Regions from separate parts of the Clostridium subterminale genome, predicted to be linked through region 3. Evidence: predicted binding sites of a transcription regulator. Region 3 holds the regulator's gene; each other region holds the start of a gene.

Region 1 (11,150 bases), on a different contig from region 3:
CTACCATATACACCTCGCCACTATTTTTAATTTTCACGATTGTAAAAGTGGAGTAGGCTAATTTTCTAACTTGACACTCAGGTAATGTATTAATTATAGTATCTATAGTTTCATCTATGGTAGCTCCTTCTTTTAACATAGTAACTGCAATTTTTGATGTTAAAGTTCCTAATATATTAGCTTTAACACCACTGCCAAGACCATCTGACATTACTACTATAATCCCATCTTCTGTTTTAGCAATTTCAACATTGTCACCACAAAGTTCTTCCCCGTGCTTATTCATACTCATATTGGCTACATCTAAGTAATATTTTCTCATATTAGTCTTCCTTTTCTAATACTTTTTTTAATTCTAAGATAGCAACTTTAGTTTCTGCAGTAGTTTCACCAAGTAAGCTAGCTATTTCTTGTGCAACCATCATTTGCTTATTTATAATTGATTGGGTAACATCAATAGATTTATGCTTTAGTTCAATTAACTCTAACTTTCTGCTTTCCTCTTCTGTTATATCTGTAAATGTTACCAATAAAGATGAGTGATTTTTAATATAGATTATACTTTTATATCCATGAAAATCTAATTGACTATAGAATACCTTTTTACCTAAAATGTTCTTTTTTGTTTCAGCTACTTTTTTAAAATCTAAGTCATGTATTATTTCAGTTATAGGAAATCCTATTACACTTTCATTTTCACAATTTAGAAACATTTTTCTTCCAGAAGGATTAATGTCTTTAATTAATAAGTTATCATCAATTATAATTAGAGCATTAGGTGAATTTTTAAATATTTCACTATTCATATTTTCAGCTAATGACCTCATATAAGGTACACACATTTCAACTTGAGACATTCCGTTATAAACGGCAATAGCTTTTTCAACGCAGGTGTTATATCCACAAGCACCACAGTTTAATTCATCTTCTTTAGTGTATTTTCCCATTTGTTTAAGAAGAACTTTAATTTCATCTTCTTCAGGGGATAGCATGTGTATCTTTTTATTTTCATAATTTCTTGTAAGATTAGATTTATTTATATTAATAACTTTTGATTTATTATTTTGGGTTTTTAAGTAATCTTGAATTCTTTGAAGTCTGGTGTATACAGATTCATTATTAGATAGTGTGCCTGGACCACCAAGACAACTTTCATTACATGCACTTAATTCTATACACACATTTTTTAAAGTATTATTTTTAAGTTCCTCTAAAATAACTTTACAATTTTCGAGACCGTGAACTCTAATTACATTTAAATCTTTTTTATCAATAGTAGGCCTTATAGCATTTAATATTCCGCCAACTACAGGATAGCGATCACCTCTAGTTGTACCACTAAAATCCACATCTCCATCTTCTAGTTGAAAATAGTCTATATCACTATCTTTTATAAAATCATTGATTTCATCAAAGGTTAGTACAGAATCAACAAATCCTAAATTAGATTCAGATAAAGCTTCGTATTTTTTAGATACACATGGACCTATAAAAACAGTATAAGATTCCTCATATCTTTGTTTTATGCTTTTTCCGTGGGCAACCATAGGAGAGGATACTGGTAAAACTAATGGTATTAATTCAGGATAATATTTTTCGATTAACATTACTATGGAAGGACAGCAACTTGTGATGAATTCGCTATTTGAACTACAATCAATCCTAGATTCATATTCTTGAGTTACTAGTTCTGCACCTATAGAAACCTCTTCAATGTAAGAAAAACCTAATTTTCTTAGAGCAGTTATCAATTTATGAGGATGAGAGAATACTCCTCTAAAAGCAGGTGCTAATTGAGCTACAACTGTTTTATTGCTATTTAATGCTGCCTTTACATCATCAATATCTGAAAGTACATGACGAGCATTTTGAGGGCATACTACTAAACAGTGACCGCAGGAAATACATCTATCTTCTTGAATTTTAGCTTGATCATTTAATACTTCTATAGCTTTAACTGTACAAGTACGTACACATTTGTAGCAATTTTTACAGTTAGCTGATGAAAAATTCATTACTTGCATAAATTCACCCTCTTAATTATATATTCTTCAAAGAATTTATCTACTTCATCTTCATTTACAGTATAAATTTTATCATCTACCGTAACACATACTGAATCAGTACAATGACCAAGACAAAATGAAGCTTTTAATTCTATTTTATCTGTTAAATTGTTTAATTCTATTAAACTCTTAATTCGGTTTATAACATTGTGAGAACCTCTTACATAACAAGCACTTCCCACACAAACTTTAACAATCAAAATAAAATCCCTCCTTAATCTGTATATACCTTATACAATAAATTATAGAACTTTGGTAAAACACCGTCAATCACATGTTGTTATGCATTTGACAATGTTATAGAAGTAAGGTAAATAATAAGTATAAAATATATTATAGGAGGAAATAGAATGAGGTTAGTAATTGTTTCTGATATTCACGGCTCTTTAAAATATACAAAAAAAGCTATAGAAATATTTAATAGAGAAGAGGGGGATTATTTATTAATTCTTGGAGATATACTTTATCATGGGCCAAGAAATCCATTACCTGAAGAGTATAATCCTAAAGATGTAGCAGAGATATTAAATGAATATAGTCATAAAATAATTGCAGTGCGTGGAAACTGTGATTCGGAAGTTGATCAAATGTTATTAGATTTTCCATGTATGGGGGATTATTCTGTAGTTTTATATAACAACAAAAGATTTTTTCTAACTCATGGACATATATATAATGAGAATAATATGCCGAATATATCTACAGAAGATATAATGTTACATGGGCATACACATATACTAGGGCTTAGCATAAAAGAGGGTATTTCAATAATTAATCCAGGTTCTATATCTTATCCAAAGGAAAATAATCCTCATAGCTATGGAGTTGTAGCGGGAGATACGTTCTATATAAAAACATTAGACGGCACCATAATTAAAGAAATAGTATTAAACTAAATAATGTTATATATTAAAAAAGAAGAGGAGCATTTTAAAGCTTCCTCTACTTTTTAATTATTTTATCAATTATACTAGATTCAATTAATTCACTTTTACTAAATCCATTTCTAAAGTATCTCACTTGTTTATATTTAACTCCACCCATTTCAAAATCAAGGACATCAATTCTATCTCCCTTAAAAATTTCAGCTTCTTTTTTCCCTTTTAGAAATATATGAATTTCCATATCATTCCTCCATATAGTTATTTACTAAATAAATTATATAACAACATAGATAATTTATTCAATTATATAGATAAAAAGAATTATTGAATTAGGTTAAATAATATTTTAAAAGATAGACATATAGTAATTATTCAAGGGATCTTTTTTGTAAATAGGATTCTATATTTATACTTAACAAAAATAATTTGTAAATAATTAAAAATGGAGTAGGTATAACATGAAAAGTAATGTTATAATGATATGTAAAGGATCTGGTGGTTATATTGTTACTATATGTACTGCAAAACTAAGTACTAAGGCTTCACCTAACATAAAAGAAAAAAATGGTTAGAGAAGCTTTTACATGGTTCCACCAAAAATAACTAATTTTAACTGCAGGAGGAGTATGTATGAACTTAGAACATGTAAAAAACATTGATTCAGAAATTTATGAAGCAATTTGCCTTGAAACTGCTAGGCAGGAAAGTAAAATTGAACTTATCGCTTCAGAAAACTTTACAAGTGAGGCTGTAAGAGAAGCCATGGGGTCAACTCTTACAAACAAATATGCAGAAGGCTATCCGGGAAAAAGATATTATGGTGGTTGCGAATGTGTAGACATTGCTGAAAACATTGCTAGAGATAGAATGTGTAAACTATTTGGCGCAGATCATGCCAACGTTCAACCTCATTCAGGCTCTCAAGCTAATATGGCAGTTTATATGAGCGTATTAGAACCAGGAGATAAAGTATTAGGAATGAATTTATCTGATGGTGGACACTTAACTCATGGAAGTTCAGTTAATTTTTCTGGAAAGTTATATAAATTTATATCTTATGGAGTAGGTGAAGATGGATTTATTGATTATGAGGCATTAAGAACTGTTGCTTTGGAAGAAAAACCTAAAATGATAGTTGCAGGAGCTAGTGCTTATCCAAGAATAATAGAATTTGATAAAATAAGAGCAATTTGTGATGAAATAGGTGCATATATGATGGTAGATATGGCTCATATTGCTGGACTTATTGCAGCAGGGGTTCATCCTAGTCCAGCACCATATGCAGATTTTATTACAACAACAACTCATAAAACTTTAAGAGGACCAAGAGGGGGAGCAATACTTTGTAAAGAAAAGTATGCAAAACTAGTAGATAAAACTATATTCCCAGGAATACAAGGTGGTCCATTAATGCATACTATTGCGGCTAAAGCTATTTGCTTTAAAGAGGCTCTAGATCCATCTTTCAAAGAATATCAGCAAAAAGTTTTAGAAAATGCTAAAACCCTTGCAAATGCATTAAAAGAGAGAGGATTTAATTTAGTATCTGATGGTACTGATAATCATTTAATTCTATTGGATTTAAGAAATAAAGATATTACAGGAAAAGCAGCAGAACATCTATTAGATGAGGTTGGAATTACTGTAAATAAAAATACAATACCTTTTGAAACACAAAGCCCATTTGTAACTAGTGGTATTAGAATAGGTACTCCAGCTACTACTACTAGAGGTTTTGGAAAAGATGAAATGATTGAAATTGCTGATATAATGAATTGGGCAATTGATAATAGAGATAATGATTTATCACCAGCTAAGGAAAGAGTTAAAGCTCTTTGTGATAAAATTCCACTATATAAGTAAATTACTTGCAATAAGTAAATACCTGGCATTTTATCTGCTAGGTATTTATATTATTTAAAAATATAAGGATGAATACATAAGTAATATTTAGATTATATTGACTTATTTGTTTAAACCTCTTATAATTATGATTGAAAATCAAATAGTATTTTAGGTGCTTTTTAAAAGTGAAAAGGGAATATGGTTAAAATCCATAGCAGCCCCCGCTACTGTAAATGATGACGACCCTCAAAATACCACTCTTCATAGGGGAAGGTGAGGTTAGAATGATTCATAAGCCAGGAGACCTGCCTAAATGTAAGCTTTCGGAGGGAAATGAGCTATTTTAGTGGCTAAGTTAATATGTATAAGAAAATTAAAAAATTTTGTAAGTTTTATCTTACTTATATTTAAACTTATATTCTTATTTTACTAAGATGGAAATTTTTTATTTATTTGGGCAAGGGAGCTTTTCTTCCTTGCTTTTTTATTTTATTTAGATAGAAAGAAGGTATAGTAAATGGCTAAAATAATGATTCAAGGTACAGCTTCTTCTGTAGGGAAAAGCATACTAGTAACTGCATTATGTAGAATATTTAAACAAGACGGATATTCGGTATGCCCGTATAAGTCACAAAATATGTCTCTTAACTCATATATAACACTGGATGGAAAAGAAATGGGGCGTGCCCAAGTGTTACAAGCTTACGCTGCTGGTCTTGAACCACAGGTATATATGAATCCTATTCTGCTAAAACCAACTACAGATAAAAATTGTCAAATAATTTTTAATGGAGAAGTCTATGGTTACTCTAATGCAAAGGAATATCATAATTTAAAAGTTAAATTCAAGGATGATTTAAAATCTGCTTTTGAAGAATTGGAAAATCAATTTGATATTATTGTTATGGAAGGTGCAGGAAGCCCTGCAGAAATAAATTTAAGAGATAATGATATTGTTAATATGGGTATGGCTGAACTAATAGATGCGCCTGTTTTACTTGTAGGTGATATCGATAAGGGAGGCGTATTTGCATCTTTATTAGGTACTATTATGCTCCTTAGTGATGCTGAGAAGGACAGAGTTAAGGGAACTATTATAAATAAGTTTAGAGGAGATATATCTTTACTTAAACCAGGAGTTGATAGTTTAGAGGAGCTAACTCATAGAGATTGCTTAGGGGTTGTTCCATATTTTAAATTAGATTTAGAAGATGAAGATGGAGCTGTTGACCTTAATAAGAACATCACAGATAAAATAGATATAGCTATTATAAGATTGCCACATATATCAAACTTTACTGATTTTGATGCATTATCTATAGAACCAGATGTTTCTGTAAGATATGTGGAAACTGTAAACGAATTTAAAACTCCTGATTTAGTTATAATTCCTGGAACTAAAAATACACTAGGAGACTTAGAATATCTAAAAAAATCAGGTTTATATAACAAGATTAGAGAATATGAGGGTAATGGAAAAATTATAGGTATATGTGGTGGATATCAAATGCTAGGTAAAGTACTAGAAGATCCTTATGGGATTGAAACTTTACTAGAGTTTATGGATGGATTAGATCTTTTACCTATAAAAACAGTATTTGAAGAGAAAAAGGTTACTACTAGAGTTAATGGTATCATAGCAAAGGACTTAATAAACAATAACACTCCTTTAAATATATATGGATATGAAATACACATGGGAAAAACTACAATTATGGATGAAGGTAAAAACCTTATTACTATAAATAAGAGTAATAATGAAGAGACTAATCATTTAGATGGGGTAGTAAATGATAAAGGAAATGTGATGGGAACCTATATTCATGGCGTTTTTGATGGGGTTGAATTTAGACAACATATTATTAATGAATTAAGAAGAAATAAGGGGATTGAAGAGAAGGCTTCTATGCCTTATGAGCACTTAAGAGAAAAGGAATTAGATAAACTAGCTGACCTTGTAAGATCGTCTATAGACATGGATAAAATATATAAAATAATGGGCTTAAATAGGTAATAGGAGATATTATTATGATTAATTTTCATATATCTTTAAATATACTTTGTGTATTTTTAGCAGCTATCTTAGACTTTATTTTAGGTGATCCTAGTTGGCTACCACATCCTATTATATATATTGGAAAGCTTATTGGTGCTCTAGAAAAGTGGCTAAGAAAACACTTCCCTAATAATAGTAAATTGAAGTGGACTTCTTTATTTATGGTATTTATAGTTTGTGCAATGACATACATGATTCCTTATTTATTACTTAAACTATCTATAATAAATAATATTATTTTTATAGTAGCTAACACTCTAATAATATGGACAACGCTTGCGGCTAAGAGTCTTCATTCAGCAGGAATTCAAGTCTATGATGCTCTTGGTGAAGATGATATAAAAGAAGCTAGAGTTAAACTTTCATATATTGTAGGTAGAGATACAACTTCTTTAAGTAAGGATGAAATAATTCGAGGGGATGTAGAAACCATAGCTGAAAATACTTCTGATGGTATAATTGCACCTATAATTTATGCCATTATCGGAGGAGCTCCCCTTGCTATGATGTATAAAGGTATTAATACTATGGATTCTATGGTAGGGTACTTAAACGAAAAGTATAAGAATATAGGTTTTTTCCCAGCAAATATTGATGATATATTTAACTTTATTCCTGCTAGATTAACAGGAGTATTAATGTGTCTTACAGCATGGATAGTTAATGGAAGTATAATTACATCCTTTAAGATTATGATTAGAGACAGAAAGAATCATAAAAGTCCAAATTGTGCTTATCCTGAAGGAGCTACAGCTGGAGCTCTATCTATTGAATTAGGTGGTACTAATACTTATTTTGGAGAAGTAGTAGAAAAACCAACTATCGGTGATGCTACAGAATCATTAAGTCATCATCATATAAAAAAATCTATAATACTAATGTATAGTAGTGAAATTTTGCTAATAATTTTAAGTTTAGCATCTTTGATTATACTTTAATTAAAGTTGATTACTTATATATACTTACACATATTAAGATGAAAGGTGGTATATATATTTTGAAACATGGAGGAGATATATATACTGAAGGTACTTTAATTGGAAGAAAACTTTTAGACTTTAGCTCAAATGTAAATCCTATACCTATATCTAAGGAATTTAAGGATAATATAGGAGAAGCTTTAGAAAAGGTACCTCTGTATCCAGATATAAAATATAGAGAATTAAAAAATAACCTATTAAATTATTTATTTAATAGTAATGAGCACTTTAATGGAAATGCCTATGGAGAAGAGTCTCTTAAGAGCATAAGTATTGAAAATATTATAGTAGGGAATGGAGCAGCTGAAATATTAGATTTAGTTATAGGCTATTTGAATTCTATAACTATAGTTGTTCCTTCCTTTGTAGAATATGAAGACTTTAGTAAAAAACATAAATTGAGCATTAATTATTCTTTTTTAAATGAATTTATGGAATATGATTATGTAGATATTTTTAAAAAAGTACAAAATACAGAGGGGTTAATAATCGCTAATCCCAATAATCCAAATGGTTGTATTATTGATCATTGTAAATTTAAAAACATATTAGACTATTGCGAAGTGCATAATAAATTAGTGATTATTGATGAAGCGTTTATAGAGTTTGTATTAGATAATAAGAAGAGTATAATTAATTATATACATAATTATAGTTGTATTGTAATAGTTAGGGCTATAACAAAATTTTTCTCTATGGCAGGAGTTCGCTTAGGTTATGCCATAAGTAGAAATAATGGACTACTAGATTTTATTCAATATAATCAAAATCCTTGGACAGTAAATTGTTTTGCAGAAGTTGCTGCTAAGTATGCTTTAACTGATGAGAAATTTATAAAAGAAGGTAAAAATTGGTTGATTTCTGAAAGAGAATTTATGAAGAATTCTTTGAATGATATAAAGATTATAGAAAAGGTATATGAAAGCAAGGGCAATTATTTTCTTTGTAAAATAAAAGGAGTTACAAGCTCAGAACTTTTAAAACAGCTTATGGAAAAGGGTATTTTAATTAGAAATTGTAATAATTATACTGGCCTTAATGATAGTTTTGTAAGGATAGCTATAAAAACTAGAGATATGAACAAAGCTATTATAAAAGCTTTAAGTGAAATTAATAGCTAAATAAAATATTAGAATAAAGGATAGGATTTTCATGGATAGTTTTAATAATTCCGTATTTATTTCATTGAATGGTATGAATACTAAAGTTTTAATATTAGGTGGAGGAAAAAGCGCTTTAATAAAAGCTAAAACTCTTTTATACAATGGATTTATGGTTCATTGCATCTCAAAAGAATTTACCGATGAATTTAAAGTGTTAGATGGTGCTTATACTAATTTGGAACTTTTAGATAAACCTTTTACTAATGAGTTATTGGAGGATTATCATTTAATTGTAATTTGCACTAATGATGATAAATTCAATGAAAATATTAGGAATATATGCAACAGTAAAAATAGAATTTTTATAGATACTACACTTCCAGAAAACTCCAAGGCTGTTCTTTGTGCTACAGGAAGAAGCAAAAATATTGCTTTAGGTCTTCGAGTTAAGGGGAAAAATCCTAAAGCATCAGTATTTTTATGTAATAAGGGAAAAGAGTATTTTGAGAGCTTTGACAATTATATAGAATTTATAACTCATATTAGAAATAATGTAACAACTTTAAATAACAAAAATGAAATTCTAAATTTTATCTGTTCTGAAGATTTTCTTTTTTTCTTTAACCATGGATACCATATTGAGATTTTGAAGTTATTTTATTCAGATTTATTAAATAAACGAGGTATAGATTTAAACTATACCATGAATGGAGGAGTATAATTGGTTTTAAAATTAGCTACACGAAAAAGTAAGCTTGCTCAAGTTCAAACTGATTATGTAATGAATTTGATTGAAGAGTTACATAATATAAAATGTGAAAAGGTTCTTACAGATACCTTAGGAGATAAAAGACTTGATGTAACGTTAGATAAAATTGGTGGAAAGGGTGTCTTTATAAAAGAGTTAGAAAAATTAATGATTGATGAAAAAGCACATGGTGGAGTCCATAGTATGAAGGATGTACCCTATGAGTTACCAGAGGGTTTCTCTATTGCTGCTACACCAATAAGGGAAGATGTAAGAGATGCATTTGTATCTATGAATGGTATTTCATTTTTTGATTTACCTAAGGGAGCTAGAGTTGGTACTAGTAGTAAAAGAAGAAGTGAACAAATTCTGCTTTTAAGGCCAGACGTTGAAATAGTTCCTGTAAGAGGAAATGTTCAAACAAGAATTGATAAGATTGAAAATGAAAATTTAGATGGAATAGTATTAGCTGCTGCAGGGTTAAAGAGATTAGGATTAGAGGGAATCATTACTAATTATTTTGAGACAAATGAAATAGTTCCTGCAATTGCACAAGGAGCATTAGGAATAGAAATTCATGAGAGTTGTGAGTATGCAGATGAATTAAAGGCCTTAGATAATGAGGAAGTCAGAATTTGTGTAGAAGCTGAAAGAAGCTTTATGAGAGAGTTAAAAGGCGATTGTCACTCTACTATTGGTGCATATGCTAGTATAGAAGAGGATGTAATGACTATTATGGGTATATATGAAGTCAATGGTAAACTAATAAAAGACACTGTAGTAGGAAATAAAGAGGAATATTTAAACTTAGGAAAAAAATTATCACAAAATATCTTAAATAAATAGATATTAAATAGGAGGATGTATGGGAAAGGTTTATTTAATTGGAGGTGGTCCAGGATCACCAGACTTAATAACATTAAGAGCTATAAAGGTTTTAAGAGAATGTACAGCTATACTTTACGATAGGTTATCTGGTTCAGAAATATTAAAATATGTAAATGCAGATGCAAAGCTTTATTATTGTGGGAAAGAGCCAGGATGTCACTATAAAACTCAAGAAGAGATTAATGATACTTTAGTTAAATTAGCAAAGGAAGGACATATTGTTGGGAGAATTAAAGGTGGAGATCCATACATATTTGGTCGCGGTGGGGAAGAAGCCTTAGCTCTAATAGAGGAAAACATTGACTTTGAAGTAGTACCTGGTATAACTTCACCTATTGCAGCACTTAATTATGGGGGCATACCTGTAACTCATAGAAAAATCGCCCAAAGTTTTCATGTCTTTACAGCAAAAAGTGCAGCTGGATTAAACTTAGATTTTGATACTATAGCTAAATTAAAGGGTACTTTAATTTTTATGATGGGTTATGAACAATTAGGAGGCATTTGTAATGGTCTTATTAATGCTGGATTAGGAGTAGATACTCCAGTAGCTCTTGTAATGAGTGGAACTACCTCTAAT
Region 2 (11,150 bases), on a different contig from region 3:
TAATATCGAACCAATCTTTCCTTTTTCCCTTACATATGGTATCAATATAAAAGCAATAGAAAAACCATTAAATAAAAATAACATTTCAAAACTAGATATAAAATAATTTTCAATAGGTGAAGCACCTATTGGTAAAAGATTCTTGAAATTTGCTTCAGGTAAAGTTAATAATAAAGTTATTGCTAAAGGTAAAAACATAACCCAGAAGGCTATTTCATTAAAATGCACCACATTAGCAAGTCCTCCGCGACTTAAATACATTCCTGTAAATATAAATGTTATTATTATTACTTCAGTAGGTGTATTAACTAAAAGATACATAGTTATAACCTCTGAAAATACTCTAAGAGAAAATGATAATACAATTATTATCACCAATGAATATATTAATGATATAATTGTTCCTAGAACTCCTCCATAAGTATCTTTTAATATGGGCGTAATATCCTTATATTTATTTAATTTTACTATTTCATATATACAAAAAAGAATTAGACAAATTGCAATCCCTGCTATTATTGCAGATATCCAACTATCTGCACCTACATATTTAGCTACAATAGCGGGAGCATAAAAAACACCTACCCCTATCATGGATACTGATAAGCTAGCAAAGAGTGCAAATTCTTCAATAAATCCTTTATTTTTCATATCTTAACCTCCTAGCTATGGTAACACCTTATTTAGTACCACCTTGTCTTTTAGTTTTCTGTCTCACTTGATTTTGTGTTTTTAAGAAATGAGGCCTATCTTTAAACACTTTAAGGGGCATTCTTACATACAAGTCTTTTAAATCACTCCAAACTAAATCTACAGCCGGAGCAAGATAAGGTATTCCAAAGCTTTTTATTCTTGTTAAATGAATTATTAAGAATATAATACCTAGCATTATTCCGTACAAACCAAAAACTGCTGCTAGAACAATAATCATTATTCTAAAGTAGGTAAAAGCCGAGGTTACTGTATAGTTAGGCATTAAAAATGTTGTTATTGCTGTAAGTCCTAAAACTATAACCATTATAGGACTTACTAATCCTGCTGTTACAGCTGATTGCCCTATTATAAGCCCTCCAACTATACCAATAGTAGAACCAACCGGCTTGGGTAATTTTATAATAGCTTCAACTAGAAATGCTAAACTAGCCTCCATGAGTAGTACTTCTATATAGGCAGCAAAAGGTACTCCCTCTCTAGATGAAGCTATGGTATATGCTAATTTTGTAGGAATTAAGTCTGTATGAAATGTAGTTACCGCTACATATAAAGCAGGTAAAACTAGAGATACCAGTATTCCAACAATCCTAATAAATCTTACTATGCTTCCACTTATCCAGCTTGTATAGTAATCATCTGGTGATTGAAAGAAATCCACTAACACTGCTGGAACAATTAATGCAAAGGGTGATCCATCTACAATTATTCCTATTCTTCCTTCATATAAAGCAGCCGCTACTACATCTGGTCTTTCTGTACTTTGTACTTGAGGAAATGGGGTTTTATCATTATCTTCAATAAATTGTTCAACATAACCACTATCTAAAATTGCATCAATATCAATTCTCTCTAATCTTTCCTTAAGTTCTTCTAGTACATCGGTATTTACTATATCATCTATGTATACTATAGCAATATCAGTTTTAGATCTAACACCACATTGTCTTCCCTCAACTTTAAGTCCTGCATCTCTAATTCTTCTTCTAAGAAGTGCTGTATTAAACCTTATAGTTTCTGTAAATCCTTCTCTAGAACCACGTATTACAGTTTCTCCCGAAGGCTCACCAACTCCACGATTAGGCCATGCTCTATTAGCAACTACTAAAGCTCCTGCTAAATTATCTATCAAAACTAAACTTTCACCTGATAATATTGCATTAATTCCATCGCTTAATTTATTAACTTCTCTCATATCAGATATAGCTATAATTCTATCTTTTATTTCCTTAGCATCTATCACCTCTTCACTCATCTTCATCATAGGTTCAAGTAAAAAATCATTTAATAGTTCCTTATCTGCCATACCATCTATATAGATGACTCCACAAAGAATATCTCCAAACTTAAATTCTCTAAATACCATATCGGATGTATCTTCAAATAATTTCTTAAGATAATCCATATTCTCTCTTGTGCTATTAGAAATATGTTCACGAATTTGACCCTTCATATAGCTATCTCCTTCCCTTTAATGCAACATAATTTAAAATTTCATAATTTCTATATCTATTTTCTAGATAAAAATTCCTCTCAGAATATACATTCCAACCACAATTAACATCATGGTTATCCCTACTACTAAGCTTTGTTTTTTAGCTTTATGCTTATCTTCCCTTGAAAAATATCTTATATCACCACTTACCATCATATATCCAGATACTAATACTAGTATTACTAGGTATATATCAAATCTTTCAATTAAAACTCTCATCATAAATTATCATCCTTCAAATTTATATTTTAATTTATCATCTATTTGCTGACCTTAATATTTCCCTGCTAGCCTAGTTTTACCTTTGTATAAAGTTTATATTCATAAAATTATCAGCATAAATCCTTAAGGTCCTCAAACCACAATTTAATAAAAAAATAAGAGAGTAATTCCTCTTGAATCACTCTCTTATCCCTAATTATATTATGACCATTATTTAACTAAACAACTTCTAGATGGTTCTTGTAACAAAAACCTCTTTATACTTATCTCTTAATTTATCCGCACACTGATTGGCTTTGTTAATGTCACTAAAAAAACCAAAAACAGTAGGTCCACTTCCACTCATCATTGCTCCTAGAGCACCTTCCTTACACATAAATTCTTTTATATCCTCAATTTCCTTATGTTCCTTTATTGTTACAAGCTCTAGTAAATTCATCATATTATTCGCTACATATTCAACATTATCCCTATACATGGCTTCTATAATACCTTCCACATCAGGATGGATTTTTACCTCATTAAGCTTAATTTTTTTATAAGTCTCCACTGTAGATACCCCAAAATTGGGCTTTACCACTACCATTAGCTTATCTTTAAAATCCTTAAGTGACGTTATAACCTCTCCAATTCCTTCACATAGAGCAGTTCCCCCTTCTATACAATAGGGTACATCTGCACCTAACTTAACTCCAAGTAATCTAAGTTCTTCATTTCTAATATCCGGTCTATATATATCCCTCATAGCTCTTAAGGCCGCTGCAGCATCAGTACTTCCGCCTGCCATCCCAGCTTCTACAGGAATATTCTTTTCAATATGAACCTCTATTTCTCTTTTCACCTCGTAGGTATCACAAAATAGCTCTATTGCTTTATACACAAGATTTTTATTATCTGTAGGAACAAAGTCTTTATTACTTGTAATATGTATTCCTTCCTCCCCTCTGTTAAAGGTTAATTCATCATATATATTAACAGTTTGCATAATCATTCTTAAAAGATGATACCCATCTTCTCTTTTTCCAATGATATCAAGGACTAAATTTACTTTACCATAAGCTTTTACCTTCATCTATTCATACACCTCACTACAAATGAGAATAATCCTTTTACCTCTTTGCGTCAAGAATTTTATACTTATTTATAAATTTAAAAACAGATTACTCATTTTAACAAAATAAAATGCCATGAAATATGGCAGCTAATGCTACCCTTCATGGCATTTCTACTTAATAAAAATACTAAATTATAATATATCTAATTTCAAATCTTTAAACTGTAGCTCTTCCTGGTATAATTAGTTTCTGAGATGGTCTAACTTCTTCCCCATCAGCTAATTCATTAATATTCATAATTTCTTCAACTGTAGTCAAATATTTCTTAGCTATGCTCCAAAGAGTATCCTCTGGCTGAACTACATATATTATTATACTTGCTTTTTTCTCCGGAACTTCTCCATCATTAATAGCCATGTTAACAACAAATTTATTTTTAATATTGTAATATACCTTACAATGAACTTTAACAATAGCTCTAATAGATATATTTCCAACTTCTAAACTACCCTCTATCATCTCTAAGGATATATTAGCATTTGTTTGCATATTGGGTTTTGTTCCAGCTATATCAACCTTGCAACTAAAAGGAATATCTTCATCTACAGTAACTATATACCTCTCTTCATCCTCAGTTGAATATAATACATTAACCTTTAATAATCCTTCAATTTCTATCTTATCATTTTTAATATTTTTATCAGTAATAGATACATTTCCTGTAGTCATTATAACCTTGTTTGGTTTTAACTCATCATCTTTCACATCAATATCGCCTTTAACCAGACTTTCAGCATATCCATGACCTTGTATCACATTAATACTATTTTCTTTAATATCCATATTTAATAGTTTTGTAGGACAGTATACATCTTGTATAACTTCCACTTCTTCTTTATACATTACATGAGTAACAGCCTTAACTACGAATTCCACATCAATTATTCTATTTTCACCCATATCATCTTGTCTAACATCATATTCAAATGATTGAACTTCAAATTCAGTGAAGTATTCCATATTTGGTTTTAACTCATCAACGGTAACTTCTTTATATAAAGGCACACTTTCTGAAACGCAGAACAATTCTCTTCCATTTTTCCCCTTATATAATATAGTTACATTAGCCATAGCTTCTATTTTGAGCCCACCATCATATATTCTTACATCCTTCTTACCAATAATAACATTATATTTTATAACTTTTAGACATTCATTCTTATCCATGTCAATTTTAACTTCTGCTTTTCCAACTAATTCAGTTTCTATAGGTTCCATAACCTTATCAACAGTCATAGGATTCTTTAAAAATTGAATATCCTTTCCTTCATGTACATCTTTAACTATTTCAAATGAATTTATGTTATATCCATTGCACTTGCATATAATAAATCCTTGAATAGCTATCTTTCTTTCATTAATAATAACACAGTCCATATGTTCAATGTTTAGCTGTATATCACAATACATATTTGATTGGGCACCAATCATGTCAATAGACTCAAAAATGTTACCATTGTATACTACTGAATGAGCTTCAGTAGCTCCTCCGTCCTTTGCCATATAAAGAATAGTATACTGAAGTTGCCCCTCTAAATTCACTTTATCAGTTCCAACCTCTTTATTTGTTATCATAGGCTTTACATCTAACATTAGTATATTATCCACATCTGGTAGCGTATCAGGTATAACATATTCTTCCTTTATGAACATCTTTGTGTCATTTTCAGCTATTGATTGCTCATATTCTATATAGTCCTTTATTAAATCCAAATCCATAACTTTCCCTCCTAAAATACCTACTAATAATGTATATATGAGAATGTTATGAAATATAACTATTTATATTAAATTTTCTTGAAAGAGTAATTATTTATCCGATGACTACCAGCTCTAATACTCCCATCTTCGTCCTGGGTAACGATTTCCCCTAAAGGACAACGACTTCCAAGTATCAAAAATACTGATACTTAGAATTCTGTTAGTAAAGCTTCCAAGAAGCTAAGACCTCTGTTTGTATTCAAAATAAAAGAGGCATTCTTAAAAGAACACCTCTTTATTCTACCCTGCAAACACTAGCTGAACAGTTTTTGTTAGCACATCACTATAGCTATAACTAACAGTACGTTGCACATTATTATCAAGTCTAATTGTAAATATACTGTCATATGTTTTTTCCAAAACACCATCATTTACTACTACTTTACGTCTTCCTCCATTTGCCTTCAATGTCACTTTTTCGCCAACATGACTTTCGATATCTTTTTTTATCGTAGTCAATACATTTCCCATCTTCACAGTAGACACCCTCTTTCTAATATTTCCATAAAGGCTTCCAACTATATTGTAACAGTTATCCCTCCTTATGTCAAGCAAACTAAATATTTTACAACATATTATTAACATTTGTCAATGTTAAATATTCGTTAAAATTTTATGTATTATTTTGTTTTTTCGATACTATGTCATTTATTCAGCTATAATGAACAGAAATCAACTTGACATTAGTATGTGTAATAATTATTTAGAATATTCACATATAATTGTATAAATTTTAATTTTCTCAGAGATTCAACTAATTTTATAGACTTTGAATATTTCTTTTTCAACACATAAAAGCACCTAGAGATTATTCTCTAAGTGCTAGTAAAAATTTATATATGAAAATAGGTAACTATGAAACTATATAAATATTTAACTAGTTAGCTAGTTGTTCTATTCATGCGTGTTACAATGGTTTCATTATCTAAATATTATACATAAATCCATATTAAATTTATTTCAAATTATCGCTTACTTCTTATTTCGCATACTGAGATTTAGGATATCCTTCTCTGTATTTACCTCTAGTTTGTAATCCTCCTACCCCTTTAATCCCTGTAATTGTATTTTTAATTACATCTTCAATATTTACTATATCATCAATATTAGTATATGCTACCTTCTCACAAATAAGCACTGGATCTAAGCAATGAATTAGTACTCTACTGGGGGAAGATGCAAAATTAGCACCTGCATCCAATAAAGCCTCATAATTTGATTGACAGGCACCTGCAAAAATAACCAAGTCATCATAATTAGAATTGTAACTTCTTAATAAGGAAACACACTCTACAAAATATTTTGAGTTTCTATAGTTTCCAAGATCCATATAATCTGATATATTCTTGCTCATTCCATCATGCCCTGTAATTACAACTATATCTGGATTTACTTCCTTTACTAAATCTAATATCTGAGATGGCTGGTCCTTTTCTGCTATTACTTTACCTACAGCCTCAATGGATAATTGCTTATATGTTTTTAAACAAATATCTAGATATTGAGGATCACCATCTATATGGAGTATTTTACCTGGTCTTCCAAAAAACAATTCATTGCTTTTGAATGATGTACTTTTTTTTTCCTTTCTGTTTATTTCACTATCTATAACTCTTAGCGCAGCAGAAGATCCTCTTGTAGCTGATCTTGATAGTAAAACTTTCTTTAGAGCCGTATTTACCTTTTTATCAAATATTTTATCTTTTTCTCCTACTACTTCACTATTAATAATTTCTAGGTCCTCTTCTATACTGTCTGCCTCAATCCTTATATTTAATCCCTTTAATAAATATTTTTTTACACCTTCATCATCAATTTCTATATCTATTATTTTAAAGACTATATCTTTATTATAAGATTTCCTCACTACTCTATCACCTATATTCATGTATATCTCTCCTCATGATTTCCTCTTAATATAATATGAACTTTACTTAATAATTGTGAGATATTAAACAATTATAAAAAATTCCATTAAAATTTTGATAAAATTTTAACTAAATATCTTGAATTATAAATTTTCTGCGTTATAATATAATTAGTTAAATAAATAACAAAGTTTAGGGGGTCTATAATAAATGTCTACTAAAAAAATTGATGTTAAACCTGCTGATAAATCTAAGAACGAAACCGTCTCAAACCCTGGTATTTTAGCTACTAAAGCCACATCATATGTAGATTCTGAAATTAATGAACTTGTTAAAAACGCTCGTGATGCCTATGATGAATTTTTAACATTTGACCAAACTTCTATAGATAATATAGTTAAAAAAATGACAATCTCAGCCCTAAGTAAACACCGAGAACTAGCTAAAATGGCTATAGATGAGACAGAAATGGGTATATATGAAGATAAAATAACTAAAAATATATTTGCTTCTGAATATGTATATAACAGTATAAAAGATCTAAAAACTGTGGGTATTGTAAATGAAGAAGAAGACTATATGGAAGTTGCAGAACCCATTGGAGTAGTGGCAGGAGTTACTCCCACTACGAATCCTACATCCACTACAATATTTAAATCCTTAATAGCTATAAAAACTAAAAATCCAATAATATTTAGCTTTCACCCTAGAGCTCAAAAGTGCAGTATAGCTACTGCTCAATTACTTTTGGATGCAGCTATTGAAGCAGGTGCTCCTAAGAATTGTATTCAATGGATAAGTAGTCCTTCCATTGAAGGTTCTCAAAAGCTTATGCTTCATCCTGGTGTAGATATTATTCTTGCCACAGGTGGCCCTGGAATGGTTAAATCAGCTTACTCTACTGGAAAGCCCGCACTTGGTGTTGGTGCTGGAAATGTTCCTTGCTATATAGAAAAAACAGCTAATATTAAAAGATCTGTTAATGACTTAGTACTATCAAAATCCTTTGATAATGGTACAATTTGTGCATCAGAACAGGCAGTTATTATAGATAGAGAAATTAGCGATGAAGTAATTTCCCTTTTAAAAGAGCGTGATTGTTATTTCCTTAATAGTGAAGAGATGTTTAAACTTCAAAAGGTCTCTATAGATGAAAAAAGACAATCTATGAATCCAAACATCGTAGGTCAAGGTGCTACAAAAATTGCAGCAATGGCTGATATTAAAGTTCCAAAGGATACTAAAATTCTTGTGTGTGAGCCTGGTGGAATTGGGGCAGATTATCCCCTTTCAAGAGAAAAGCTTAGTCCTATTCTTTCAATGTTTATAGTTGATACCACCGAAGAGGGAATAAAAGCCTCCGAAGATATGATCGCTTTTGGTGGCCTAGGTCACTCTGCTGTTCTTCATTCTACTAATGAACAGGTTATTGAAGAATTCTCTAGAAGAGTTAAGGTTGGAAGAATCATAATAAATTCTCCTTCTTCTCAAGGTGCTATAGGAGATATTTATAATGTAAATATTCCTTCATTAACTTTAGGTTGTGGAACTATGGGTAGAAATTCGACCACTCAAAATGTTAGTGCAAATAATTTAATAAATATTAAACGTGTAGCTAAAAGGAGAGTTAATATGCAATGGTTTAGAGTTCCTGAAAGAATTTTCTTTGAGCCTGGCTCTCTTTCATACCTTGAAAAACTTAAAGGTAAAAGAGCCTTCATCGTAGCAGATAAATTTATGGATAGACTTGGATATGTATCTAAAGTAATGGAACATCTAAAAAAAGCTAACTTTGATATAAATGTATTTTTAGATGTAGAGCCAGATCCATCTACAGAAACAGTTATGAGAGGAACCGCTCAAATGAACAGCTTTGAGCCTGATGTCATAATAGCTCTTGGCGGAGGTTCAGCAATGGATGCTGCTAAAGGTATGTGGCTTTTCTATGAAAATCCTGATATAGATTTTAACGGTCTTAAGCTTAGATTTATGGACATAAGAAAAAGAGCATTTAAATTTCCTTCTCTAGGTAAGAAATCTAGATTAGTTGCTATTCCTACAACTTCTGGTACTGGTTCTGAGGTTACAGCCTTTGCTGTTATAACTGATAAAGAAAATAATATAAAATATCCATTAGCAGATTATGAGTTAACTCCTGATATTGCTATAATAGATCCTCAATTAGTTATGACTGTACCACCATCAGTTACGGCCGATACCGGATTAGATGTTTTAACTCATGCTATAGAAGCTTATGTATCTGTGATGGCTTCTGATTATACCGATGCCTTAGCTCTTAAAGCTATTGAGCTTGTTTTTAAATATCTACCTATTGCATATAAAGATGGAAGCAATACTCTTGCTAGAGAAAAGATGCACAACGCTTCTTGCATTGCAGGTATGGCATTTACTAATGCATTTTTAGGAGTTAATCATAGTATAGCTCATAAATTAGGTTCAGAATTCCATATACCTCATGGAAGAGCAAATGCTATCATGCTTCCACACGTTATAAAATATAATGGAAGTAATCCAAGTAAGTTAGTAGCCTTCCCAAAATATGAATATTATAAAGCTCCTGAAAAATTTAAAGAAATTGCAAAGTTTTTAGAGTTAAATCACTCTACCTGCGAAGAAGCTGTAAATAATTTAGTGGAAGCTATCAGAAACCTTATGCTAGAGCTAAATGTCCCAGCCACCCTTAGTCAATGTGGTGTTACTAAGGATCATCTAGATTCTGTACTATATTCATTAGCCGATGAAGCTTTTGAAGATCAATGTACTACCTCAAACCCTAGACTACCTCTAGTTTCTGAAATCGCAGAACTAATTAAGGATGCTTTCTAATGCAAATTTAATTTAAAGATAAAAAGTTGTGGTATATCATATATTCCACAACTTTTTTATCTTCTCAAGGATAATTTCCTTAAATATTATAGAATTCTTTAAATTGCCTCATAAAATTCTCAAATTTTTCTCTCTCTTGTATAAGCTCTTCTATTTTCTTATTAAAAGTGTTTTGTACCCAATTTACTTCATTATAATAATACCTATTACATATTCTCCAATATCTTTGAGGAAACATCAAAAATGCATATAGCACCATATATTCATCATCTTCTATTGGAGATATTTCATTGTAATTATCAATGATAAACTTTGCTATCTCAAAGTTCCACTCACGCCTCTTTAAAACTTTAATCATAAAATTAGATAAATCGAAAGTTCTAACCTCTCTTTTACAGTAATCAAAATCTATTATGCTCACTTCATTCTTTTCATCAATTATTATATTGTGATAAGTAAAGTCATGATGGCAAAAACTTTTTTCTTCTTCTGATATTCTACAAATATTATAATAATTAGATTGATTTAAAACCTCTAGAGCTTTTTGTCCTAAAACTTTATAATAATCCATAGATTTTATATAATTCAGATCAAAATCTGTCTTATGATTTCTCTTCTTTCTAACCATTTCCTTCATCTTATCAAAGGACTTTATCCTTTTTTCCATTAAATGAGGCCATCTTCCTAAGTCAGATTTTAATTTACTGTTTTCAGATGGTTCATATCCCTTTGACGCTAAATGAAAGTTAGCTAAAGCCCTAGATGCCAATATTAAATCATCATCACTATGAAAATCACATTCTCTACCATCTATCCATTGTGATAAAGTATAAATATCTTCATTTACTAGAGCATACGGTTTTTCCTCTGTATTAAGATAATATCTATCTATGTTCTTAAACCCATTATTGTATAGATGTTCTTTAGCTCCATATACAAAGAATAATTTTTGAGTACCATAGCTTATTTTTTTTAAGCACCTAACACCCTCATTGGTTTTTAATTGATATACACCTTTATTAGGTTTAATGCTTTCAATTTTAATATCAAATTGACGTTCAATTTCAAACTCTCTCATCATAATTTCGCACCCCCTCTATAATTTATATGTATTAGTGTCATAATTTAGAA
Region 3 (11,150 bases):
ATTTTTCTCCACCACTAAGAGTAGAGATGGATTTAAATACATCATCCCCTGTAAATAGGAATGCTGCAAGAGCAGAGCGTATTTCAGTGGTGGTCATATGTGGGAAGTCATCCCATACCTCATCTAAAATAGTTTTATTGAGGTTTAAATTAGATTGTTCTTGATCATAATATCCAACAAAGACATTCTTACCTAACACCTTAACCCCATTATCAGAAGGTATTTTATCCATAATTATTCTAAATAAAGTAGTTTTACCACGACCATTTTCACCTATAAGGGCAATTTTTTCTTCACGCTTAATATCCATATTTAAGCCTTCAAATAGAAGTTTTTCACCAAAACTTTTACTTAAATTTTCTACATAAAGAACATCATTACCACTTTTGATTTGAGTCTCAAATTTTATTTTAGAAGCTTTAGCATCTTTAATAGGTGCTTCTATTCTTTCAATCTTATCTAAGGCTTTTTGACGACTTTCAGCAGCTCTTACACTTTTTTCACGGTTGAAGGATTTATACTTAGCTATAATCTCCTCTTGTCTTTTAATCTCTGCCTGTTGAAGATCGTAAGCCTTTTGCATTACCTCTTTATTTTTCTCTTTAAGGTCTATAAAGGCTGTATAATTTCCGTTATAGCACTGTGCAGTTCCGCCTATAAGCTCTATAGTTTTGTTAGTAATAGCATCTAAGAAGAATCTATCGTGGGAAATTACTATAATTGTACCTTTAACTTCTTTGAGATAGTTTTCTAACCATTCTATAGCATCTAGGTCAAGATGGTTTGTAGGCTCATCTAGAAGCAAGATTTCAGGTTTTCTAAGAAGCAGCTTACATAAAGCAACTCTAGTCTTTTGGCCACCGCTTAATATGGATATGGACTTATCAAAATCAATTTCTGTGAAACCGAGTCCTTTAAGTACACGACTAATTTCGCCTTTATAAGTGTAGCCACCACGATTTTCATATACCTCTGTTAAAGTAGTATAATCTCTTATAATTTTATTGTGATAATCCTCTTTAGATGCATCATAAGGCTCTTTCATCTTTTCTTCTAAATTATGTAGTCTTTCCTCCATATCTAGCAGTGACTTAAATACTGAAAGAAGTTCAGTATATATGGTGTTATCTGAATCTAGGGAAAGATTTTGAGAGAGATATCCAAGTTCCTTTGATTTATCTATAAATAGCTCGCCACTATCATATTCCATTTGATTAGTTAAAATTTTAAATAGAGTTGATTTACCAGCACCATTAGCACCTATTAATCCTATTTTTTCACCTTCATTTATGTTGAAGGTAATATCTTTTAAAATCATATCTATTCCAAAGTATTTACTTATATTTTTACAACTTAAAACTATCATTTATTTCACCGTCCTACTAGCATTTTATCATGAAAGCTAAAAAAATTAAATTAATTTGTATATTAGGGTAGATTAGTGGGTATTGTGAATAATAAGACAGATTTATATATAATATAATAAAAAGTAAAATACGTGTAAAAGTTTAGATTATAAGGCTATATTGACTATTTATAAAAAAGTTGAAAAATAATTATAATTTATATGTACAATGTGTCATTTTAAATGTAAAATATAGCATTATAGTTTATTTATTTGATAAACAGAGTTCTTAGCATTAATTTATTTGATACTTAGAAGTCGTCGTCCTTTAGGGGGAATCGTTATCCAGGGACATAACAGCTCTTAACTCCAACTTTTAAAGAAGAGAGGAGTATTAGAGCTGGTAGTCATCGGATAAAAAATATATAACAAACTTATGGTTAGTATAGTATAATAGCTATATGAATCAAAAGTTTGTTAAACATGAGAGTATAATAGTTGACTTAAAGAGTATTTTTGGGAAAGTTACAATATAGAAATAAAGTTTAAAAATATGAGAACAAAAACGAGGAGTTGATAATAGGTGGAGAAGAAAAGAAGCATTTCTATGGCCGTAATAAAAAGGCTGCCTAAGTACTATAGATATTTACGTGAATTAGATAAAAATGAGGTTGATAGAATATCATCTAAAGAATTAAGTGAAAGAATTGGATTTACAGCTTCACAAATAAGACAAGATTTAAATTGTTTTGGAGATTTTGGTCAGCAAGGGTATGGGTATAATGTTAAGGAATTATTATATCAAATATCTGTTATATTGGGACTTAATAAAGAATATAATACTGTAATCATTGGAGCTGGAAATATAGGTCAAGCAATTGCTAATTATACAACTTTTGATAAGATGGCGTTTAATCTAAAGGGTATTTTTGATGTGAATGTAAAACTTATTGGACTTAAAATAAGAGATATAGAAATAAGAGATATGGATGAGCTAGACAGTTTCTTACAGAGGGAAAAGATTAATATAGCTATAATTTGTGTTCCTAAAAATAGAGCTCAAGGTGTAGCAGATGTTGTAACAAGAAATGGTGTAAAGGGAATATGGAATTTTGCACCTATAGATTTAAAGGTTAATGAAGATGTTATTGTAGAAAATGTACATCTTAATGAAAGTTTAATGACTTTAAGTTACTTATTAAATGAGCGTGAAAAAGAAGAAGACTTCCTTAATTAAAAGAATGGGCAATACAAGTTGTGAAAAATTTGTATTGTCAGTAAACTTTTTTAATTTAGCTATACAAATGGAAGAAAAAGATTTTATAAAAAACATAAATGTAGTTGAAAAAGAATTATAAACAGTCTATAATAGTGATTAAGGTATTAGAACCTTAATCACTATTTTTGTTAAATTAATAACGATTTATGGCGGCTAACACCTGAAAAATTGCATGGGGGATTTTGAACATGGATTATAAGAACATAGTCTTGGAAAAAGAAGGAAATGTGGCTTTAGTTAAACTAAACAGACCTAAAGCATTAAATGCTTTAAACACAGAAACTTTAAAAGAAATTGATTGTGTTATCCAAGAAATTTCTGGGGATAAAGAAATTTATGCAGTTATTCTTACAGGAGAAGGTAAAGCTTTCGTTGCTGGAGCTGATATTTCAGAAATGAAAGAAATGAATGCTATAGAAGGTAAAGAATTTGGTATTCTTGGGAATGGGGTTTTTAGAAAAATTGAAAAACTTGAAAAACCTGTTATAGCTGCAGTTAATGGTTTTGCATTAGGTGGCGGATGTGAACTTGCAATGGCTTGTGATATTAGAATTGCATCAGTTAAAGCTAAGTTTGCACAACCAGAAGCAGGGCTTGGAATAACTCCTGGGTTTGGCGGAACTCAAAGGTTATCAAGACTTGTAGGTGAAGGAATTGCAAAAGAGTTAATTTACACTTGTGACATGATCAATGCTGAAGAAGCTTTAAGAATTGGATTAGTAAACAAAGTGGTAGAACCAGAAACACTTTTAGATGAAGCAAAAGCTATGGCTAATAAAATAGCTAAGAATGCTCCTATAGCTATAAGCCAATGTAAGGCTGCTATCAATAGAGGCTTGCAAATGGATATTGATAGTGCGGTATTATATGAAGCGGAAGCATTTGGAATGTGTTTTGCTACTGAAGACCAAAAAGAAGGTATGACAGCTTTTGTTGAAAAAAGAGACAAGAATTTTAAGAATAGATAATCGAAATAGATAATCGTATAAGTAGGAGGTATTATAATGAATTTTTCATTAACTAAGGAACAAGAACTTGTAAAGCAAATGGTAAGGGAGTTTGCTATTAATGAAGTAAAACCTATAGCAGCTGAAATAGATGTTACAGAAAGATTCCCAATGGAAAACGTAGAGCAAATGGCTAGATACAACATGTTAGGAATTCCATTCCCAACTGAATTCGGTGGAGCAGGTGGAAATAACGTATCTTACGCTATGACTGTAGAAGAACTTTCTAAAGTTTGCGGAACTACAGGAGTTATAGTTTCTGCACACACTTCTTTATGTGGAGCTCCAATATACCAATTTGGTACTCAAGAGCAAAAAGAAAAATACTTAACACCACTTGCAAAAGGTGAAAAACTAGGTGCATTTGGTCTTACTGAGCCAAACGCAGGTACTGATGCTGCTGGACAACAAACTACAGCTGTACTTGAAGGAGATCACTACGTATTAAACGGTTCAAAAATATTCATAACAAACGGTGGAGTTGCTGATATCTTCGTAGTATTTGCAATGACTGATAAATCAAAAGGAACTAGAGGAATATCTGCTTTCATAGTTGAAAAGGATTTCCCAGGATTCTCAATAGGTAAAGTTGAAGAAAAATTAGGAATAAGAGCATCATCTACTACTGAATTAGTATTTGAAAACTGCATAGTTCCAAAAGAAAACTTACTTGGAAAAGAAGGAAAAGGATTTGCTGTTGCAATGCAAACTCTTGATGGAGGAAGAATTGGTATAGCAGCTCAAGCTTTAGGACTAGCTCAAGGAGCTTTAGATGAAGCTGTTGCTTACATGAAAGAAAGAAAACAATTCGGAAAATCAATAGCAGCATTCCAAGGACTTCAATGGATGGTTGCTGATATGGATGTTCAAATAGAAGCTGCTAGACTTTTAGTATACAAAGCTGCATATAAAAAAGATATGGGACAACCATACTCAGTAGAAGCTGCTAGAGCTAAATTATATGCTTCAGAAGTAGCTATGGATGTTACAACTAAGGCTGTTCAATTATTTGGTGGATATGGATACACTAAAGAATATCCAGTTGAAAGAATGATGAGAGATGCTAAGATAACTGAAATCTACGAAGGAACTTCTCAAGTTCAAAGAATGGTTATCGCAGGAAGCATATTGAAATAGGAGGTAGTGAAAGATGAAAATAGTTGTTTGTGTAAAACAAGTACCAGATACAAATGAAGTTAAAATAGATCCAAAAACAGGAACTCTTATAAGAGATGGTGTTCCTTCAATAATAAACCCAGATGACAAAAATGCTTTAGAAGGAGCTTTACAATTAAAAGATACTTATGGTGGACACGTAACTGTTATAACAATGGGACCTCCACAAGCAAAAGTAGCTTTAGAAGAAGCATTAGCTATGGGAGCAGATGAAGCTATACTAGTTACAGATAGAGCTTTTGCTGGAGCTGATACATTAGCTACATCTCACGCTTTAGCTGCAGCTATTAAAAACTTAGAGTATGATGTAATATTTGCTGGAAGACAAGCAATCGATGGAGATACTGCACAAGTTGGACCAGAAATTGCTGAGCATTTAGGAATGCCTCAAATAACTTATGTTGAAGCAGTTAGTGAAGAAAAAGAAGGCGTATTAAACGTAAGAAGAGCTTGGGAAGATGGATATGAGAATATCAGAGTTAAAACTCCAGTACTTTTAACTGCAATCGAAACTTTAAACGTGCCAAGATATATGAGCATTAAAAACATATTCGCAATGGCTAAAGAAAAAGAAGTTAAAGTATGGACTGTAGCAGACATTAACGTTGATGCTAGCCTACTTGGTCTTAAAGGATCACCTACAAAGGTTAAAAAATCAATGACTAAAGAAGCTAAAGGTCAAGGTGAAATATTTGAAGTATCACCAAAAGAAGCAGCTTCAATTGCGCTTTCAAAATTAAAAGAAAAGCACTTCATCTAAAGATATAAGTTAAGGAGGAAATTACCATGAATATAGCAGATTATAAAGGTGTATGGGTCTTTGCAGAGCAAAGAGACGGAGAATTACAAAAGGTTGCTTTAGAATTATTAGGAAAAGGAAGAGAAATAGCTGACAAGCTAGGAGTAGAGCTTACAGCAATATTACTTGGACATAAAAACATAGATGCAATTACTAAAGAATTAGGTGCTTTCGGAGCAGATAAAGTATTAGTATGCGATCACGAGTTATTAACTCACTATTCAACTGACGGATATACAAAAGTTATAACTGAAGTTGTAAACGCTAAAAAACCAGAAATCCTATTCATTGGAGCTAGCTTCATTGGAAGAGATTTAGGACCAAGAGTTGCAGGAAGACTTTCAACAGGTCTTACAGCTGACTGTACATCACTTGATGTAGATGCAGAAAACAACAACTTATTAATGACAAGACCAGCTTTCGGTGGAAACTTAATGGCTACAATCGTTTGTGGAGATCATAGACCACAAATGTCTACAGTAAGACCTGGAGTTTTCGAAAAGTTAGCTAAAGATGAAAATAGAACTTTCCAAGTTGAGAAATTTGACGTTCAATTATCAGCTTCTGATATAAGAACAGAAACTATGGAAGTTGTTAAATCAGTAAAAGAAATGGTAGACATTACTGAAGCTGATATCGTAGTTTCAGGAGGAAGAGGAGTTGGATGCAAAGAAAACTTCGCTTTACTTCAAGAACTTGCAGACGTAATGGGAGGAACTTTAGCTGGATCAAGAGCAGCTGTTGATAATGGCTGGGTAGAAAAAGCAGTTCAAGTAGGACAAACAGGAAAAACTGTAAGACCTACTATATATATAGCATGCGGAATCTCTGGAGCAATCCAACACTTAGCTGGAATGCAAGATTCTAACTTCATAATTGCTATAAACAAAGATGCAGATGCTCCAATAATGAAATCTGCAGACGTAGCTTTAGTAGGTGACTTCGCTAAAGTTATTCCAGAAATGATAGCTCAATATAAAGAAATCAGCAAATAATAAGTTTGTAAGACTTTATATTAATTGAATTTTATAGTACACAATTAACATAAGATGAGGGGATATACGGAGATGTATATACCCCTCATTTGTTAAATATAAGAAAATTAGGCTAATTAGGCTGAAATTTGTATACATATATTTATATTTATTGAGACATTTTTGATAAATATAAATATAAATATATAAAAATGTGGTAATATAGATGTATAATAGTCTATATTCCATAATAAAAAATCATGTAAGGAGTGTTTAATATGAAAAAGATATGTGTTTTAGGCGCAGGTACAATGGGATCAGGTATAGCTCAAGCTTTTGCCGCTAAAGGATATGAGGTAATAGTTAGAGATATAAAGGATGAATTTGTACAAAAAGGTCTTGGAATGATAGAAAAGAATATTAAAAAACTTGCAACAAAAGGTAAAATAACAGAAGAACAAGCTGAAGAAATTTTATCAAGAGTTAGTGGAACTACTGAATTAAGTTTGTTAGATGATGTAGATTTAATAATAGAAGCTGCAGTAGAAAACATGGAAATAAAAAGACAAATATTCAAGGAATTAGATGAAATCTGTAAACCAGAAGCAATCCTTGCTACAAATACATCTTCACTTTCTATAACTGAAATTGCTACTGCTACAAAGAGAGTTGATAAAGTTATAGGACTTCACTTCTTTAACCCAGCTCCAGTTATGAAACTTGTAGAAATCATAAAAGGAATGGGAACATCACAAGAAACATATGATGCAGTACATGAATTAGTTATTAATATATCTAAGGAGCCAGTTCAAGTAGAAGAAGCTCCAGGATTTGTAGTAAATAGAATATTAGTACCTATGATAAATGAAGCAGTTTGCATCTATGCAGAAGGTATTGCAAATGCTGCAGATATAGATAAGGCTATGATGCTTGGAGCAAATCATCCAATGGGACCTCTTGCTTTAGGAGATTTAATTGGACTAGATGTTTGCTTAGCAATCATGGATGTATTATATAAAGAAACTGGAGATACAAAATACAGAGCTCACAGCCTACTTAGAAAATATGTTAGAGCTGGACAATTAGGAAGAAAAACAGGAAAAGGTTTCTTCGATTATAGCAAATAATATCATAATAAATATTATTTAACAAAAGAGTAAAGACTAATTTATCTTTACTCTTTTATTTACGCAAAATTTATTAGGAATAAAGAGAAAAACTTAAAAGATAGACAAAATAATAACAATTTATTTTATAAATTATTATAGGTTTTTATAGATAGAAAGAGTATAGTTTAAAATTAATGAGTCGAAATCTGGTAGGATAGCTAGAATTCAAGAGGCTATTTATAAAAAATGGATTTATTTGCTTGAAAATTTATAATATTTAATTTACTATATGGTTGACTATAATTAAATAAAATTATAAAATATAAGTGTAACAGATACGATATATATTCATGTAAAGGATTTAAGTCGTATTATTTAAGGATATATGGAGATTTAAGTTAGTTTATTGGACAAGTGTAATGTGGTAAAAATACTATCATTATTGCGCTGTTTATTTTTGCGTTTGTTAGCCACTGTGTTAAATAAATATCTAATGTTAATATATATATAAATTTAAATGAAAATAGTATAATATTATATTTGACAGCGGATATGAATTAAAATGGTAAAAATATTAAATTCATATAAAAACAAAATATGTTTAAAATACGGAGGAAAATACTATGTATAAAATTGTTGAAAAGAAGATTTTAGCACCTTCAATATTTATGATGAAGATTTTAGCACCAAGAGTTGCTAAATCAGCTCGTCCAGGTCAGTTCATTATAATAAGAATGGATGAAAAGGGTGAGAGAGTACCTTTAACAGTATGTGACACAGATGTAGAAAATGGAACAGTATCAATAGTTGTTCAAACTATTGGATGTACTACAAAGGCTATGGAGCAATACGAAGAAGGAGATTCTTTCTTTGATTTTGTTGGACCTTTAGGAATGCCTTCTGAACTTTTAGAAGAAGACAAAGATAAGCTAAAAAATGAAAAAATAATGTTTATATCAGGTGGAGTTGGAGCTGCACCAGTATATCCTCAAGTAAAATGGTTACATGAAAATGGAATTAAAGCTGACGTAATCATGGGATTTAAAAACAAAGAGATGGTTATATTAGAAGAAGATATGAAAAATGTTGCAGACAATGTATATGTAGCAACAGATGATGGTAGCTATGGATTTAAAGGAATGGTTACTAATAGATTAAAATCTTTGGTTGAAGAAGGTAAAAAATACGATACAGTAATTGCTATAGGACCAATGATAATGATGAAATTCGTATGTAAATTAACAGAAGAATTAGGTATAAAAACAATAGTTAGTATGAACCCAATTATGGTTGATGGAACAGGTATGTGTGGTGCTTGTAGAATAACTGTTGATGGAGAAACTAAATTTGCTTGTGTTGATGGACCTGAGTTTGATGGACATAAAGTAAACTTCGATGAAGCATTAAAAAGAACAACTATGTATAAGACTGAAGAAGTACAAAAGGATTCTATACAAAAAGGATGCAAAGTAGGAGGAAATAACTAATGGATAGAATGAAAAGAACTCCAATACAAGAACAAGATCCAAAGGTAAGAGCAACTAACTTTGAAGAAGTTTGTCTTGGTTACACTGAAGAAGAAGCAGTTCAAGAAGCTTCAAGATGTTTAAATTGTAAAAATAAACCTTGTGTATCTAAATGTCCAGTTGCAATAGATATACCAGAGTTTATTCATCATGTAAAAGAAAAAGAATTTGCACAAGCTGCAAAGGCTTTAGATAAATATACAGCACTTCCAGCAGTATGTGGAAGAGTTTGTCCTCAAGAATTACAATGTGAAAGCAAATGTGTTCTTGGAATAAAAGGTGAAGCAGTTGCTATAGGAAAATTAGAAAGATTTGTAGCAGACTGGTCAAGAAATAACAATGTAGATTTGACTAAAGAGATTGAAAAGAAAAATAAAAAAGTTGCTGTAATTGGTTCAGGCCCATCAGGAATAACTTGCGCTGGGGAGCTTGCTAAAATGGGTTACGATGTAACTGTATTTGAAGCTTTACATGAGCCAGGTGGAGTTTTACTTTATGGAATTCCTGAATTTAGATTACCAAAGGATACCGTTGTTAAGCATGAAGTAAATAACCTAAGAAAATTAGGAGTTAAAATAGAAACAAATGTAGTTGTTGGTAGAACAGTTACAATAGATGAATTAATGAATAATGAGAATTTTGAAGCTGTATTTATAGGATCAGGAGCAGGACTTCCTAAGTTTATGGGAATTCCAGGAGAAAACTTAAATGGAGTATTCTCAGCAAATGAATTCTTAACTAGAAATAACTTAATGAAAGCATTTAAAGATGAATATGCTACTCCTATAAAATCAGGTAAATGTGTTGCAGTAGTTGGTGGTGGTAACGTTGCTATGGATGCTGCTAGAACAGCTTTAAGACTTGGTTCAGAAACACATATAGTTTATAGAAGAAGTGAAGCAGAGCTTCCAGCTAGAGTAGAAGAAGTACATCATGCTAAAGAAGAAGGGGTTATCCTTGATTTATTAGTTAATCCTACAGAAATCCTTGGGGATGAAAATGGTTGGGTTAAAGGAATGAAATGTGTAAGAATGGAACTTGGAGAGCCAGATGCATCTGGAAGAAGAAGACCACAAGTAATAGAAGGTTCTGAGTTTACATTAGACTGTGATACTGTTATCATGTCACTAGGAACTTCACCAAACCCATTAATTCCAGCTACAACTAAAGGATTAGAAACTAATAAATATAAATGCATAGTTGCAGAGGAAGATACAGGACTTACTTCTAAAGATAAAGTATATGCTGGTGGAGATGCTGTAACAGGTGCAGCTACAGTTATACTTGCTATGGAAGCTGGTAAAAAAGCTGCTAAAGCTATTGATGAGCAATTAAGTAAATAAGGCATCTTCAAAAAATAAATAAGTCAGAATGCTCGTCTATTTTGTGTTATACTGCGTCAACAGAACCCTTAGATAGTGCTACTATCTGCGGAACTTGTTTCCTTGTCTAACTCAAAATATACTTTCCATCTTTGACTTATTATTTATTTTCAGATGCCTAAGTTTAAAAGCAGAATTAATAAAATCAAGCCATATTTTAAAGTTATGTGAAATTCTTTAAAATATGGCTTTTTTATATGATAAATATAGTATAATGAAACTGAAAACTAGTAGATTTCTAATAAAATTAAAGAAATTTTTGGAGTCATAGATTTATGACTAAAACTATAATAGATTAATTTAGATATTTAGAACTAATTAATACGAAAGTAGGGTGTATAAATATGTTATTAGATGTAGTAAAAAAATATTATGGAGAAGAATATGATTTAAACTGTGCAGAGACTATGATATATGCTGCCAACGAAGAATATGGTTTAAATTTGAGTAAAGAAACTTTTAAGACCATGGCTGCCTTTGGTGGAGGAATGGGTATAGAATCTACTTGCGGAGTTATCACAGGAGCCATATCTGTTCTTGGTATTTTATTTAC

What was found. The regulator Rex, encoded in region 3, represses fermentation and respiration genes when NADH is low (regulators of the CRP and FNR family bind a similar motif). The targets are predictions, from matches to a motif close to ATTGTTAANNNNTTAACAAT.
Region 1: ABDZ93_RS02020 (NAD(P)H-dependent oxidoreductase subunit E) is a predicted target of Rex. The motif match lies at 2,343-2,362, and genes of this name have one in related genera.
Region 2: adhE (bifunctional acetaldehyde-CoA/alcohol dehydrogenase) is a predicted target of Rex. The motif match lies at 7,286-7,305, and genes of this name have one in related genera.

Annotation. Positions count from the first base shown of each region.
Region 1 is NZ_BAAACI010000001.1:366,901-378,050, reverse strand. Features, by position in the region: gene ABDZ93_RS02030 (SpoIIE family protein phosphatase) at 1-322, opposite strand, end outside; gene ABDZ93_RS02025 ([Fe-Fe] hydrogenase large subunit C-terminal domain-containing protein) at 324-2,024, opposite strand; gene ABDZ93_RS02020 (NAD(P)H-dependent oxidoreductase subunit E) at 2,015-2,266, opposite strand; gene yfcE (phosphodiesterase) at 2,417-2,962, shown strand; gene ABDZ93_RS02010 (hypothetical protein) at 3,009-3,191, opposite strand; gene glyA (serine hydroxymethyltransferase) at 3,581-4,813, shown strand; cobalamin riboswitch at 4,949-5,122, shown strand; gene ABDZ93_RS02000 (cobyric acid synthase) at 5,313-6,809, shown strand; gene cbiB (adenosylcobinamide-phosphate synthase CbiB) at 6,851-7,789, shown strand; gene ABDZ93_RS01990 (pyridoxal phosphate-dependent aminotransferase) at 7,828-8,952, shown strand; gene ABDZ93_RS01985 (NAD(P)-dependent oxidoreductase) at 8,984-9,655, shown strand; gene hemC (hydroxymethylbilane synthase) at 9,656-10,528, shown strand; gene cobA (uroporphyrinogen-III C-methyltransferase) at 10,548-11,150, shown strand, end outside.
Region 2 is NZ_BAAACI010000002.1:231,782-242,931, forward strand. Features, by position in the region: gene ABDZ93_RS07000 (GerAB/ArcD/ProY family transporter) at 1-651, opposite strand, end outside; gene ABDZ93_RS07005 (spore germination protein) at 680-2,164, opposite strand; gene ABDZ93_RS07010 (CLC_0170 family protein) at 2,228-2,428, opposite strand; gene ispE (4-(cytidine 5'-diphospho)-2-C-methyl-D-erythritol kinase) at 2,658-3,500, opposite strand; gene ABDZ93_RS07020 (DUF3794 and LysM peptidoglycan-binding domain-containing protein) at 3,700-5,262, opposite strand; gene ABDZ93_RS07025 (Veg family protein) at 5,545-5,781, opposite strand; gene yabG (sporulation peptidase YabG) at 6,284-7,192, opposite strand; gene adhE (bifunctional acetaldehyde-CoA/alcohol dehydrogenase) at 7,383-10,019, shown strand; gene ABDZ93_RS07040 (CotS family spore coat protein) at 10,099-11,100, opposite strand.
Region 3 is NZ_BAAACI010000007.1:564,898-576,047, reverse strand. Features, by position in the region: gene abc-f (ribosomal protection-like ABC-F family protein) at 1-1,366, opposite strand, end outside; gene ABDZ93_RS16235 (redox-sensing transcriptional repressor Rex) at 1,929-2,582, shown strand; gene ABDZ93_RS16230 (short-chain-enoyl-CoA hydratase) at 2,813-3,592, shown strand; gene ABDZ93_RS16225 (acyl-CoA dehydrogenase) at 3,629-4,768, shown strand; gene ABDZ93_RS16220 (electron transfer flavoprotein subunit beta/FixA family protein) at 4,782-5,567, shown strand; gene ABDZ93_RS16215 (electron transfer flavoprotein subunit alpha/FixB family protein) at 5,594-6,601, shown strand; gene ABDZ93_RS16210 (3-hydroxybutyryl-CoA dehydrogenase) at 6,859-7,707, shown strand; gene ABDZ93_RS16205 (sulfide/dihydroorotate dehydrogenase-like FAD/NAD-binding protein) at 8,313-9,176, shown strand; gene gltA (NADPH-dependent glutamate synthase) at 9,176-10,558, shown strand; gene ABDZ93_RS16195 (C-GCAxxG-C-C family (seleno)protein) at 10,942-11,150, shown strand, end outside.